One region of the Serratia sp. AS12 genome, then DNA from elsewhere that is predicted to be linked to it. Evidence: predicted binding sites of a transcription regulator. Region 1 holds the regulator's gene; each other region holds the start of a gene.
The links. Region 1 encodes Fur, which represses iron uptake genes when iron is present. Its sites were predicted from a motif close to ATAATAATGAGAACNACTATCAA; they were not measured.
Positions count from the first base shown of each region.

Region 2: a site for Fur is predicted at 2,008-2,030, ahead of sufA (Fe-S cluster assembly scaffold SufA). Genes of this name have one in related genera too.
Region 3: a site for Fur is predicted at 1,356-1,378, ahead of feoA (ferrous iron transporter A). Genes of this name have one in related genera too.
Region 4: a site for Fur is predicted at 1,211-1,233, ahead of SERAS12_RS13840 (TonB-dependent siderophore receptor). Genes of this name have one in related genera too.

Region 1 is NC_015566.1:1,324,665-1,327,690, forward strand. Features, by position in the region: gene SERAS12_RS06125 (glycosyltransferase) at 1-738, shown strand, start outside; gene fur (ferric iron uptake transcriptional regulator) at 945-1,391, opposite strand; gene fldA (flavodoxin FldA) at 1,714-2,253, opposite strand; gene ybfE (LexA regulated protein) at 2,483-2,770, opposite strand.
Region 2 is NC_015566.1:2,279,641-2,282,666, reverse strand. Features, by position in the region: gene sufC (Fe-S cluster assembly ATPase SufC) at 1-32, opposite strand, end outside; gene sufB (Fe-S cluster assembly protein SufB) at 75-1,571, opposite strand; gene sufA (Fe-S cluster assembly scaffold SufA) at 1,586-1,957, opposite strand; gene SERAS12_RS10650 (hypothetical protein) at 2,514-2,918, shown strand; gene menI (1,4-dihydroxy-2-naphthoyl-CoA hydrolase) at 2,976-3,026, opposite strand, start outside.
Region 3 is NC_015566.1:5,084,406-5,087,431, forward strand. Features, by position in the region: gene SERAS12_RS23570 (Tex family protein) at 1-822, shown strand, start outside; gene feoA (ferrous iron transporter A) at 1,509-1,733, shown strand; gene feoB (Fe(2+) transporter permease subunit FeoB) at 1,806-3,026, shown strand, end outside.
Region 4 is NC_015566.1:2,969,903-2,972,928, forward strand. Features, by position in the region: gene SERAS12_RS13840 (TonB-dependent siderophore receptor) at 1-1,095, opposite strand, end outside; gene SERAS12_RS13845 (hypothetical protein) at 2,148-2,480, shown strand; gene SERAS12_RS26465 (hypothetical protein) at 2,491-2,646, opposite strand; gene SERAS12_RS13850 (ABC transporter ATP-binding protein) at 2,799-3,026, shown strand, end outside.

The DNA.
Region 1 (3,026 bases):
TATCATTACTATTCGGTGCTGTCCCATGACCGCGCGCTGGATCGGGTGAACCAGCTTTTTGGCGAGTATTTGATAGCGGATAACCGGCGGCAGATCGACGAAGGCAATTACTGGCGGTTAACCGTCGGAACGGGCGATGCGGCATTGCCGCTAGCGCAGGGTGGGTTACATTTTCTGCCGGGGCGGCAAGCTGGCGAAGCGGACAGGATCCGCATGGCGAAACTGCTTTTTGCCACCAGCTACCTGGAATACTGCTCTGCCGGCAACCCGGCCGGGATGGATCTGGTGTCGCTGCAGCAGGCGCAAAATATCGACCCCTATCTGGACCTGATTACCCTGGCTTACGATCGGTGCGGGGCATTTATCGGTTTTTTCACTGCGGCGAGTCTCGACGAGTTATATGGCGTTAAGGCGAGCTATCTATATCGCGATGAAATGAAGCCGCTTGATGAGGCCTACGACGATTTTGTGCACAGCCAGTGCGGTGCGGACGATTACTTTGTCTGTAGCCTGGCCATCGAGAGCCGATTCCGCGGACAGGGCTATTTTAACCCAATGTTTGCCCTGATTAAGCAGCAGGCGCAGCAGCGCCGGGCGACACATATCGTGCTGTGCGTATGGCAACGCAGCGATGCCTGCCAAATCTACCTGAACCAAGGGTTCCGCGTTCGCGGCGTTTTCGACTATGCCTGGCCGATTTTCTTCGATCGGCTGCTGTTTCTTGAATATGCATTGTGACGAGTTTACCCATCCGCGTGTCGGCGGGTGAGTTGACGGTGACGTGAGCGTAAGTGGGAAGTGAGAGAAGTACCGTGGAGAAGTGCCGCTGCAATTGTTGTCTTTCAGATGTGATTTTCCCCGGGCCTGTCCGGGGATTTTTTTGCTCTCACCTGGAGGCATAAAAAAACCGCCGTTAAGGCGGTTCTCAATGCCGGTTGAGGGCATTATTTTTTGTCGTGCAGGGTGTCGTTTTCGCGGCAATCACCGATTTCACAGTGACCATACAGGTAGAGGCTGTGGTTGGTGAGCTTGATGCCATGCTGCTTGGCGATATCACGCTGACGCACTTCGATAGACTCATCGCTGAATTCGATCACTTTGCCGCAGTCCAGGCAAATCAGGTGATCGTGGTGATGCTGTTGGGTCAATTCGAACACGGACTTGCCGCCTTCGAAGTTGTGACGGGTCACAATCCCGGCATCATCAAACTGGTTCAGTACGCGGTAAACCGTCGCCAGGCCAATTTCTTCGCCCATGTCGATCAGTTTTTTGTACAAATCTTCCGCACTGACGTGATGGCATTCCGGATTTTGCAGTACTTCCAGGATTTTGAGTCGCGGAAGCGTGACTTTTAGGCCGGCCTTCTTCAATGCGGTGTTGTTGTCAGTCATGCGGATTCAGTCCTGTTACTATGCTAATCAAGTTGAGGCATTCTTGCCTGTGGCATCGGTCGGCACAAAGAGTTAATTGCGTGTCATTATAGAACCGGTTGCCCTAAATGGAAACCGCCGGTTGTTAACAAAGATATCATGGCACAATTGCATGTTACACACGCAACGTCTTGATGGATGGGATAAACCGATATCTCAGTCTACCTTGACGATGTGGGAAGTTACAAACATGTAGCTTCTATTGCAGAAATCCGTGCTGCCGATGAACGGCCCTGCTGGCAACACTATGCACTTTGCAGGGCTTTTGTTCAACCTTTGAGGGTTAGCCGACGATATCGGCCAGGCTCAGTTCTTCGCTGATCTGCTTCACCCAGGCCGCGACGCGATCGTTGGTCAATTCCGGTTGACGATCTTCGTCAATCGCCAGGCCGATGAAGAAATTGTCATCCGCCAAACCTTTCGATGCTTCGAAATGGTAACCCTTGGTCGGCCAGTGGCCGACAATCGCGGCGCCGCGTGGCTCAATGATGTCGCGGATGGTGCCCATTGCATCACAGAAATATTCCGCATAGTCTTCCTGGTCGCCACAGCCGAACAGCGCAACCAGCTTGCCGTTGAAATCGATTTCTTCCAACGTCGGGAAGAAGTCATCCCAATCGCACTGGGCTTCGCCGTAGTACCAGGTAGGAATACCCAACAGCAGGATGTCGAAAGCTTCCAGATCCTCTTTGCTGCTTTTGGCGATGTCGCGGATTTCCGACACCTCTTTGCCAAACTGCTGCTGAAGAATTTTCTGGACCATCTTGGCAATGTTTTCGGTATTGCCAGTGTCGCTGCCAAAGAAAATGCCTACATTAGCCATATCGCGTATAACCTTTAAATTCAATTAATTGCATTGCACGATGTTAGCGTTGAACGCGATAACACCGATTAAAATGATGACATGGCAAGAATCTGCCTCTTACCGGTAAGTGCGTATCATGCCAGAGATTTACCCCGGGGTTTTATCGCGTTTATGCGATGCCGGGAGGAATAAAACGGTGTTGATCGGTGTCATCCATAACACCGCGCCGCATGTGCGGCTGCAAAGATCAATGTTCCGGCTGTTCATCCGCCAGTTGTGCCAGCAGCATTTGCTCAATAAGCTCGCTGCGGCTGATATTACGCTGTTCCGCCAGTTTGTTCAGGGCGTCCACCGCATCCGCGTTGATTTTCAGTTCCACACGCCGTAAGCCACGGACTTTATCGCGTCGAAGCTGATTACGCTTATTGATTCTAAGCTGTTCATCTCGGGATAGCGGGTTGGTTTTCGGGCGCCCCGGACGGCGTTCATCTGCGAACAGATCCAGCGTCGTGCGATCCGTTTGTTCTTTTGCCATAGGTAGCGGTACTGCAAGGGAGTTTGCATCAAAAAGCGTATACGCTTCCGGACGGTTCGGTTAACACACTTCGGGCCAATAAACCCTAACCCAAATTTACCCCCAGCCTGACGTTACTGAACACGCTGAGCAGGGCGGCAAAATTATAGCGCGCCATATTACCCCAGCAGATAGAGCAACGACAATGTTTAACTGAGCCGAAAACGCGCTAAGCCGTTATCTTTAGCGCGTTTTTTCGCCAGAGGGTGGTTTTTAT
Region 2 (3,026 bases), 950 kb from region 1:
GCGCTGACTTTCAAATTCTTGATACTTAACATGCGGTGTCCTTAGGTAGCGCTGCTGCGCTGTAAATCCGGCGTTTAGCCCACGCTGTGTTCCAGGCTGATGGCCAACAACTTTTGCGCCTCGACGGCGAATTCCAGCGGCAGTTCAGAGAACACGTCCTTACAGAATCCGTTGACGATCATAGAAATGGCATTGTCTTCGCTGATGCCGCGCTGCAAACAGTAGAACAGTTGGTCATCGCCGATTTTCGACGTGGTCGCTTCGTGTTCCAGCTGTGCGCTGTTATTGCGTGCCTCCACGTACGGGAAGGTATGAGCACCGCTGTCCGGCCCAATCAGCATCGAGTCGCATTGCGTAAAGTTACGCGCGTTTTCCGCCCCCGGCAGGATCTTCACCAGGCCGCGGTAAGTGTTCTCGCTGTGCCCCGCGGAGATGCCTTTGGCAATGATGGTCGATCGGGTGTTCTTGCCGATGTGGATCATCTTGGTGCCGGTATCCGCCTGCTGATGGCCGCTGGTCAGCGCCACCGAGAAAAATTCGCCGATCGAGTTATCGCCCTGCAGGATCACGCTCGGGTATTTCCAGGTGATCGCCGAACCGGTTTCCGACTGGGTCCAGGACATTTTCGATCCTGCGCCTTCGCACAACGCGCGCTTGGTCACGAAGTTGAGAATGCCGCCCTTGCTGTCACCGCCGGAGAACCAGTTTTGCACCGTTGAATATTTCACTTCGGCGTCTTTGTGCAGGATCACTTCCACTACCGCCGCATGCAGCTGATAGCTGTCACGTACCGGGGCTGAGCAACCTTCGATGTAACTGACGTAGCTGCCTTCATCGGCGATCAGAATGGTGCGTTCGAACTGGCCGGTCTTGGCGGCGTTAATGCGGAAATAGGTCGAGAGTTCCATCGGGCAGCGCACGCCTTTCGGCACGTAGACAAAAGTGCCGTCGGAGGCCACTGCGGCGTTCAGCGCGGCAAAGAAGTTATCGTTGGACGGCACTACGCGGCCCAGATACTTGCGCACCAGATCCGGGTATTCTTGAATCGCCTCGCCGAATGAGCAGAAGATCACCCCGCTTTCCGCCAGTTTTTCGCGGTAGGTGGTGGAGACCGATACCGAGTCGAAGATCGCGTCTACCGCCACTTCGCTGCCTTCACGCACCGGTACGCCGAGCTGGTTAAACGCCAGTTCAACTTCGCTGGTCAGGTAGCTGTTTTCGGTTGCCGCGCCGGGTTGCTGTTCGGCACCGGGCTGGGAGCCGCAGGCGTCGTCGCAACTGCCGCAGGATGGCGCCGAGTAATAGCTGTAATCCTGGTAGTTCAACCGGTCATAGTTCGCTTTCAACCAGTGCGGCTCTTCCATTTGCAGCCAGGCACGGTAAGCCTCCAGGCGGAATTCCAGCATCCACTCAGGTTCGTTGCGTTTGGCCGAGATGGCGCGCACCACATCTTCATTGATGCCCGTCGCCAATTCATCGGTATCCAGTTGGGTGAAAAAGCCTTCTTTGTAGCGACCTTCGCTGACCCAAGCCTGCACTTCATTAGGCATTTCTACATTGCTTCGTGTCATGTTGATTGCATCGCTCAAACGCCAAAGCTCTCGCCGCACCCGCAGGCATGCTGAGCTTTAGGGTTATTGAATTTGAATATTTGATTCAGCCCTTCACGGACAAAATCTACCGTGGTGCCATCGATGAACGGCATGGCTTTTAGCGGCACATACAATTTGGCGCCATCGCGCTCAAACAGCAGGTCGTCTTCCGCCGGGGCACGGGTGAGATCCAACACATAGGCAAACCCGGCGCAGCCTGATTGCTTCACCCCGAGTTGCAGCCCCTTCACTTGCGGATCCTGCTGCATCAATTTAGTTATTTGTTGTACGGCGTTGTCGCTGAGCAAAATGCCTTGCCAGACATTTTCGTCCAGAGAAAAGGTGCCGACATTTTCCGTTTGCATAGGGCCTACCTCACACTCGTGTTTTACCACAGCCAATCTGGGTTGCTTATATGTTAGTGATAACAATTATCACTTCAACCGTTTGTTTTGCGGGGGTATCCGCCAAAAGCCCGTTTTTTTGCTGCCGCAGGCGGCAAGCACAGGGGACAGTCGGGGTGCCTGGCGCAGTCCGGTGGCGACGCGCTCATTTTATCCTTATGAATTTACTGTATATCCTGAATCACCTCACCGCCCAGCCGCTGGCTCATCCCCTTTACACCGCCGGCTTTTATTGTCGATGTAAACATTCATAGAAAATACCTATTTCAACATTTTGTCTGTCTCAAAAATGCGTTTATCGGCAATTAGCGGCGTTTTCCGTCGTTTGCACCACCCGGCTGCACCGGCCTAAACCGCCGTCATTGATTAAAGTTTAGCCGCTACTGACTGATATTGGGTCGCCGCAAAGCAAATGCAGCCCCCGGTGTCCGATAAAAATTTCAACAGAATGATTGATCGCGAACGCATCCGTAAATATGATAATGATTATCATTCAAATACAAGTGAGCGCGAGTAAATGAATATCTCGATGAATGCGTGGCTGCTGGGCAAAATTGATGACTATAAATTCAGCGTGCGCGATGCCACGGTAGATTTCTACATGGCGGAGGCGTCGCTGAGGCGGCCAGAGTGCAATGTCAACCATCTGAAACGCTACAATAACGTCAGCCTGAACATGGCCAATCTGTGCCTGGAAAACGGCGATGATGAAAGCTATCTGCACGCACTCAGCAAACTGCATAACCGGCTGATCGCCGAAATCAACAACCCGCAGCGCTGCCAGCTGTTTCGGGTTCAGAGCTATCATTTTGCCCGGCATACCCTGACCTTAATCTGCCAGAAATATGCGATGGAAGGCACCTGGGAGAAGGCTAACGCCTTCCAGAAGGATTTCGTCAAGCGGGTGCCATTCCAACTGTGAATGTCTGCGGAACGGCAACGGAGTACCCGCAGGCAAAGGCGCCTGCGGGTGGGAGGATCAGTCGATGACTGCGGTGGTCAGGCGTGAGGTGCAGCACAACCGGTCGCG
Region 3 (3,026 bases), 1.7 Mb from region 1:
GTGCCGTTGCTGACCCGCGTGGCCGGCCTGACGCGCATGATGGCGCAGAACATCGTTACCTGGCGTGATGAAAACGGCCGCTTCAGCAACCGCGAACAACTGCTGAAAGTCAGCCGCCTGGGGCCGAAAGCCTTTGAACAGTGCGCCGGCTTCCTGCGCATCAACCACGGCGACAACCCGCTGGATGCCTCAACCGTTCACCCGGAAACCTACCCGGTGGTCGAACGCATTCTGGCCGCCACCCGGCAGGCGCTGCAGGATTTGATGGGTAACCCGGCAGCAGTGCGCAGTCTGAAGGCCAGCGACTTCACCGACGACAAATTCGGTGTACCGACGGTCACCGACATCCTGAAAGAGTTGGAGAAACCGGGCCGCGATCCGCGTCCGGAATTCAAAACCGCCACCTTTGCCGAGGGCGTGGAAACCCTCAACGATCTGCAGCCGGGCATGATTTTGGAAGGTTCGGTCACTAACGTCACCAACTTCGGCGCCTTTGTGGATATCGGCGTACATCAGGACGGCTTGGTGCATATCTCCTCGCTGGCGGACAAGTTCGTCGAAGATCCGCACACCGTGGTGAAAGCCGGCGACATCGTCAAAGTGAAGGTGATGGAAGTGGATCTGCAGCGCAAGCGCATCGCACTGAGCATGCGTCTGGACGAGCAACCGGGTGAAGGTTCGCCACGTCGCGGTGGCGGCAATGCACCGGCGAAGGATGCCCCATCCCGCGCGCCGGCCAATAAGGCCAAACCGCGCAACAGTTCACCGGCCGGCAACAGCGCCATGGGTGATGCGCTGGCTGCGGCATTCGGTAAGAAATAGCAGGTGCACGGCACGGCCGGGGCGAATACATTCGCCCCTGTCACTGGCGCAGTGCTGCATACGGAAAGACCAAAGGTACACAGGGCGGAGCCGGCTCCGCCCTTTCTCAAAAAATAGCGTCGCTATTTTTTGACCCGCCTCAATAAACCCGCTTATTTTTCCTGAGCGATAAATGCCCGGTTTTTAAGCCTGAAAATAACGTCGAATCCCGGTTCATTAACACCGTTATTAACATGGCGTTTTCATTTTGGCATTTCCCAGCGAAACACAAATGGTTAGCGCTCGTATTCCGCAGACAAGATGTTACCGAATAAAACGCAGGCTCGCCGCCACACCGTCTAAAAACCACTCAATCTGTCGTTAAGTTTTGCAAATCAGAAAAAATCGCTGCAATTACGTAACTGATTTAACTCGCCATTCGCATTTGCCCCCCTGCAGACCAGGTGATAGAAATAAAGGCATCAGGCAATCCGATCGCTAAGTGTCGGTGCTATAACCGTTGGTTACCAATACCCCTACTTTTTGTATTGAATACGATAACTATTCTCACTATTATTGCGTTGCGTGTTCACTGCATTACCTCATGGATTGAAAACGTCGGCAGCCTGCGATCCTCATCGCGACGCTTCGTCTGGAACGTTCTTTTATCGTCATCGGCCCAAGACCAGGGGCTCTGAGAAGGTTATATGCATCTTCAACCTAAACGCTCTTATAAAATTGCCGGTTTCTCCAATGACATCGGTCCGGCCTATCGCCAGAAGCTGTTATCGCTCGGCATGCTGCCTGGCTCATCGTTCGAGGTGGTGCGCGTCGCGCCGCTGGGGGACCCGATAGAAATAAAAACCCGCCGCGTCAGCCTGGTGCTGCGCAGGAAAGATTTGGCCCTGATCCTGCTCGACGGCCAATCCTGACTCTGCGCCCTCGTGCCCCGGCCGCGCCCCACCGCCCGGCTCAATGTCCATTGACTGATATCACGCGAAATGATGAAAAAACTCACTATTGGCTTAATAGGCAACCCCAATTCCGGTAAAACTACGCTGTTCAATCAGTTGACCGGGGCTCGCCAGCGGGTCGGCAACTGGGCAGGCGTGACGGTAGAGCGTAAAGAAGGCCAGTTCACCACGCCGCAATCCCAGGTCAAACTGGTCGATCTGCCCGGCACCTATTCGCTGACCACCATCTCGGAGCAAACCTCGCTCGACGAGCAAATCGCCTGCCACTACATCCTGAGCGGCGATGCCGATCTGCTGATCAACGTCGTCGACGCCTCCAACCTTGAGCGCAACCTGTATCTGACGCTGCAACTGCTGGAACTGGGTATCCCCTGCATCCTCGCGCTGAACATGCTGGATATCGCCAGAAGCCAGCAAATCGACATTGATATCGCTGCGCTGTCGGCACGCCTCGGCTGCCCGGTGGTGCCTCTGATCTCCACCAAGGCCGACGGTATCGGGGCGTTGAAGCAAATAATCGACCATCATCGGTTTAACGATCTGAAAGCGCTGGTGGACTATCCACCGGTACTGTTGAAGGAAATGGCTACCCTGAGCGATGCCATGCCGGAGGCGCTGCCGACGGAACAACGCCGCTGGCTGGCGCTGCAAATGCTGGAGGGCGATATTTACGGCCATCAATTGGCCGGCAACGCCACCGCCCTGCTGCCTGCCGCCAGGCTGGCGCTGCAACAGCAGCAACAAGAAGATCCTGCGTTGGTGATTGCCGATGCACGCTATCAGTCGATAGCCACCCTGTGTGATGCGGTCGGCAACTCGCAGCAGGCGATGCCAAACCGCCTGACCGAAACGCTGGACAGGGTGATCCTCAACCGCTGGCTGGGGGTGCCCATCTTTTTGCTGGTGATGTACCTGATGTTCTTGCTGGCGATCAACCTCGGCGGCGCGCTGCAACCGATCTTTGATATCGGTTCGGCGGCAATCTTTATCCAGGGCATCCAATGGCTGGGCTACAGCCTGCACTTTCCTGAATGGCTGACGATTTTCCTGGCGCAGGGCGTCGGCGGCGGCATCAACACCGTGCTGCCGCTGGTGCCGCAAATCGGCATGATGTATCTGTTTCTGTCCTTTCTCGAAGACTCCGGCTACATGGCGCGTGCAGCCTTTGTCATGGACCGCCTGATGCAGGCGCTTGGGCTGCCCGGTAAATCCTTCGTGCCGCTGATTGTCGGCTTCGGTTGCAACGTGCCG
Region 4 (3,026 bases), 1.6 Mb from region 1:
ATCGGCTTCCAGTTGGTTATCGACGGCAAAGGCGTCCAGCGACGTGGCAGAACCGCTGTAATAACGGTTCAGCAGACGGTGATCGTCATTCCAGCCAATCTGATACACCTGTTGCAACTCAACATTGGAATGGGTGTAACTGGCATTCTGACGGAAAGACCAGACGTCGTTAAAACTGTGGGAGAAAGCATAGCTGTAGATCTGCTCCCAGCGCTTGAACACATTCCGGCTGCTCTCACCGTCAAAGAATCCGCGCCCCAGTTTATCGCCCGAACTGGAATAGAGGCTGCCATCGGCCGGCACGGCGCTGTGGTAACCGCCGGAAGGATCCTTCTGCAGGTAGGCTTTGAGCAACAGCGAGGTATTTTCATCCGGCTGCCACAGCAATGAGGGGGCGACGGCATAGCGCTCTTCACGCTGATGGTCGTACATGGTTTCGCTGCTGCGCGTCATGCCGGTCAGCCTGTAAGCCCACTGTTCAGACAGTGGCCCGGTCACATCGAAGGCGCCGCCCTGAGTACTATTGTTGCCAGCCATCAGGTTAACGTGCCCTTCCGTGGCGAACTGAGGCCGCTTGGACGTCAGCGCGACCAATCCACCCGGAATGCTTTGCCCGTACATCACCGAAGAAGGGCCTTTGATGACGTCGACACGTTCCAGGAACCAGGGATCAACCTGCAAGGCGTTATAGGTACCACCGTCACTCAACAGACGCAGGCCATCGAGGAAAGTGTTATTGACGTCACCGCCATGAAAGCCGCGCAATGCAATGGTGTCATAGCGAGTGGCCCCACCGGAAAAATTGGTGAAGACGCCCGGAGCATATTTCAGCGTATCGTTAACCGTCTGGGCATTCTGGTCGGTCATCTGCTGCCGAGTCACTACCGAGATCGACTGGGCCGTCAGGACTAACGGTCTGTCGGTTTTCGTCGCGCCCTGGCTGGTCGTAGCCTGATAGCCCTGCGTCGCCGCCTCCGCCGTATCGGCAGATTTGGCAGTGACAACCAAAGTATCCTCAGCTAACGATGTTAGCGGCAGGAACATGGCTAGCGCGCAGAACATACGCGATCGTTTGACCGGAAAATGCATCGACATCTCTGTAACCCCTGGTAAATACCCAAAATCACGCCGAATAAGCTTCTCTGTCAGCAGCGCTGGCTGACAACGTCCGCAGCGGATCTATCGGCGCACTGAATGCAACAAAAAGATAATATTAATGATAATTATTATCTTTATCGATAAAAAATTTCAAGCATGATGTCGCTTTCTATGAGCCGGGAAAATGTTTCATCGTCGCTGAAAAGCCAAGGGAGTGACCTGAGTCAGCAATCTGAAATAAAAGAAGTAAAAAAATGCCAGCGCGAGGCTGGCAACAAATATTGGAAGCAATGTGAGCAATGTCGTGCCGGCTTGGGTGGCACATAAGGAGACAATCCTTCTACCCCTTACCGACCATCAAATGATAACGAATATCATTATCTGTTGTAAAGTGCTTTTTATCTACCCCTTTTTGTCAGCGCACAACGGTGGGGCATCAATGCTTTGTTCTGCCAAGCCAACGATATAAACCCAATATCGCAAAAAAAGTGGCCGCCACCAGGGCATTGATTGAAAACCATACTACTAATATGGGCACAACGGTTTGATAGAGCGGAATACCCCTGGCAGCAGAGAAGGGATTAAGATGCCAGGACCTGATAAGAAAGAAGGGATTCAAATTAAACCATTGGCAGAACAAGGCCATGAGCGTCGGTGGCAGGAAAAAATAAAGTCCCAACGTGGCAACCAGTAAACATACTGTCGAACGACTGTTTTTATAGTTCTTCATCTCACTATCTGCCATTACTCTTTCGCTGAAAACGCCCTGGCCGTTATTGTTTGAACAGACCCGGCAAGGGCCAGTTAGTTCCCATTTTGGGGTAAAATAAAGCCCGTTTGGCGTTTAATTTTCATTTAGCTATTCGGTGTTATAACGCTATTCAGCTCAGGAGGCCCCAATGATACCGGACTATTGCCCTATCTCACCGAACACCCAAAAACTCAAAGTCATCTATGGTTGGTATATATATGCCGTCTATACGCTGTTGATCTTTAATATCTACCTGGCAGTGTATAACGTCTGCGTCAGGCATCCTATTGAATCGCCAATGATCTCATGGTTTCACAGCCTGTTCATCGCTTTTATGCTCTACCATTTGCTGAAAAAACGAACGCATTTTGCCTGGCTGATGCTGGCCTATTTTATTCTGATGCGGCTGTATTACGCTAACGTGTTGCATATCGAATTTAATTCCTGGAGCCGCGGGTTGGTTTTCGTGATTCTGACGGTCTTGCTCACCGGCACGGTTGCACTGGGGCAACTCGCGACACCGCGGTTGCGTCAGGATTGGCTGGCGCGCTTGGGCTGGCGGCAATGGGCTACGTTGGCCGGCTTGTCCGGGGTACTGACGCCGATGATCACTACCGATTATCTGGGTTGACGGCAGTCGTTTATTTTGGGATATGCGGCTCGGAGATATCCACCATACGGCACAGCTTGGTGTAGTTACTGGATTGTTCGCACAACTTATCGGTGACGTAAACACCAAGATAACCCAGCACCAGCACATAGCCGGCCATGCACAGAATAAAAATAAACGTTCTCACCGATAGAACCAACCTGACAACAATACCTTGAGCATCATACCTTGATTTTCCTGCTTTAGACTATTTCAAAGTATTTCAGAAATCTGCTGGTCATTTCTCGCCAACGAATGTTATGTTATTACATATCATAACCACCTCATACAGACACGCTAATGGAAAACCAAAACCCGCCGTTACTCACTGTAGAACAATTGACACTGTCGATTAACGGGGAAGTCAAAATCAGCGATCTGAACTTCACCCTACATGCCGGCGAGCGGCTGTGCCTGCTTGGCGCATCCGGCTCAGGCAAGTCACTTACCGCCGCCGCCATTTTGGGCACGCTGCCGAACGGTGCCGAACTCAGCGGATCGATACGGCTACTCGGGCAAGAAATCAGC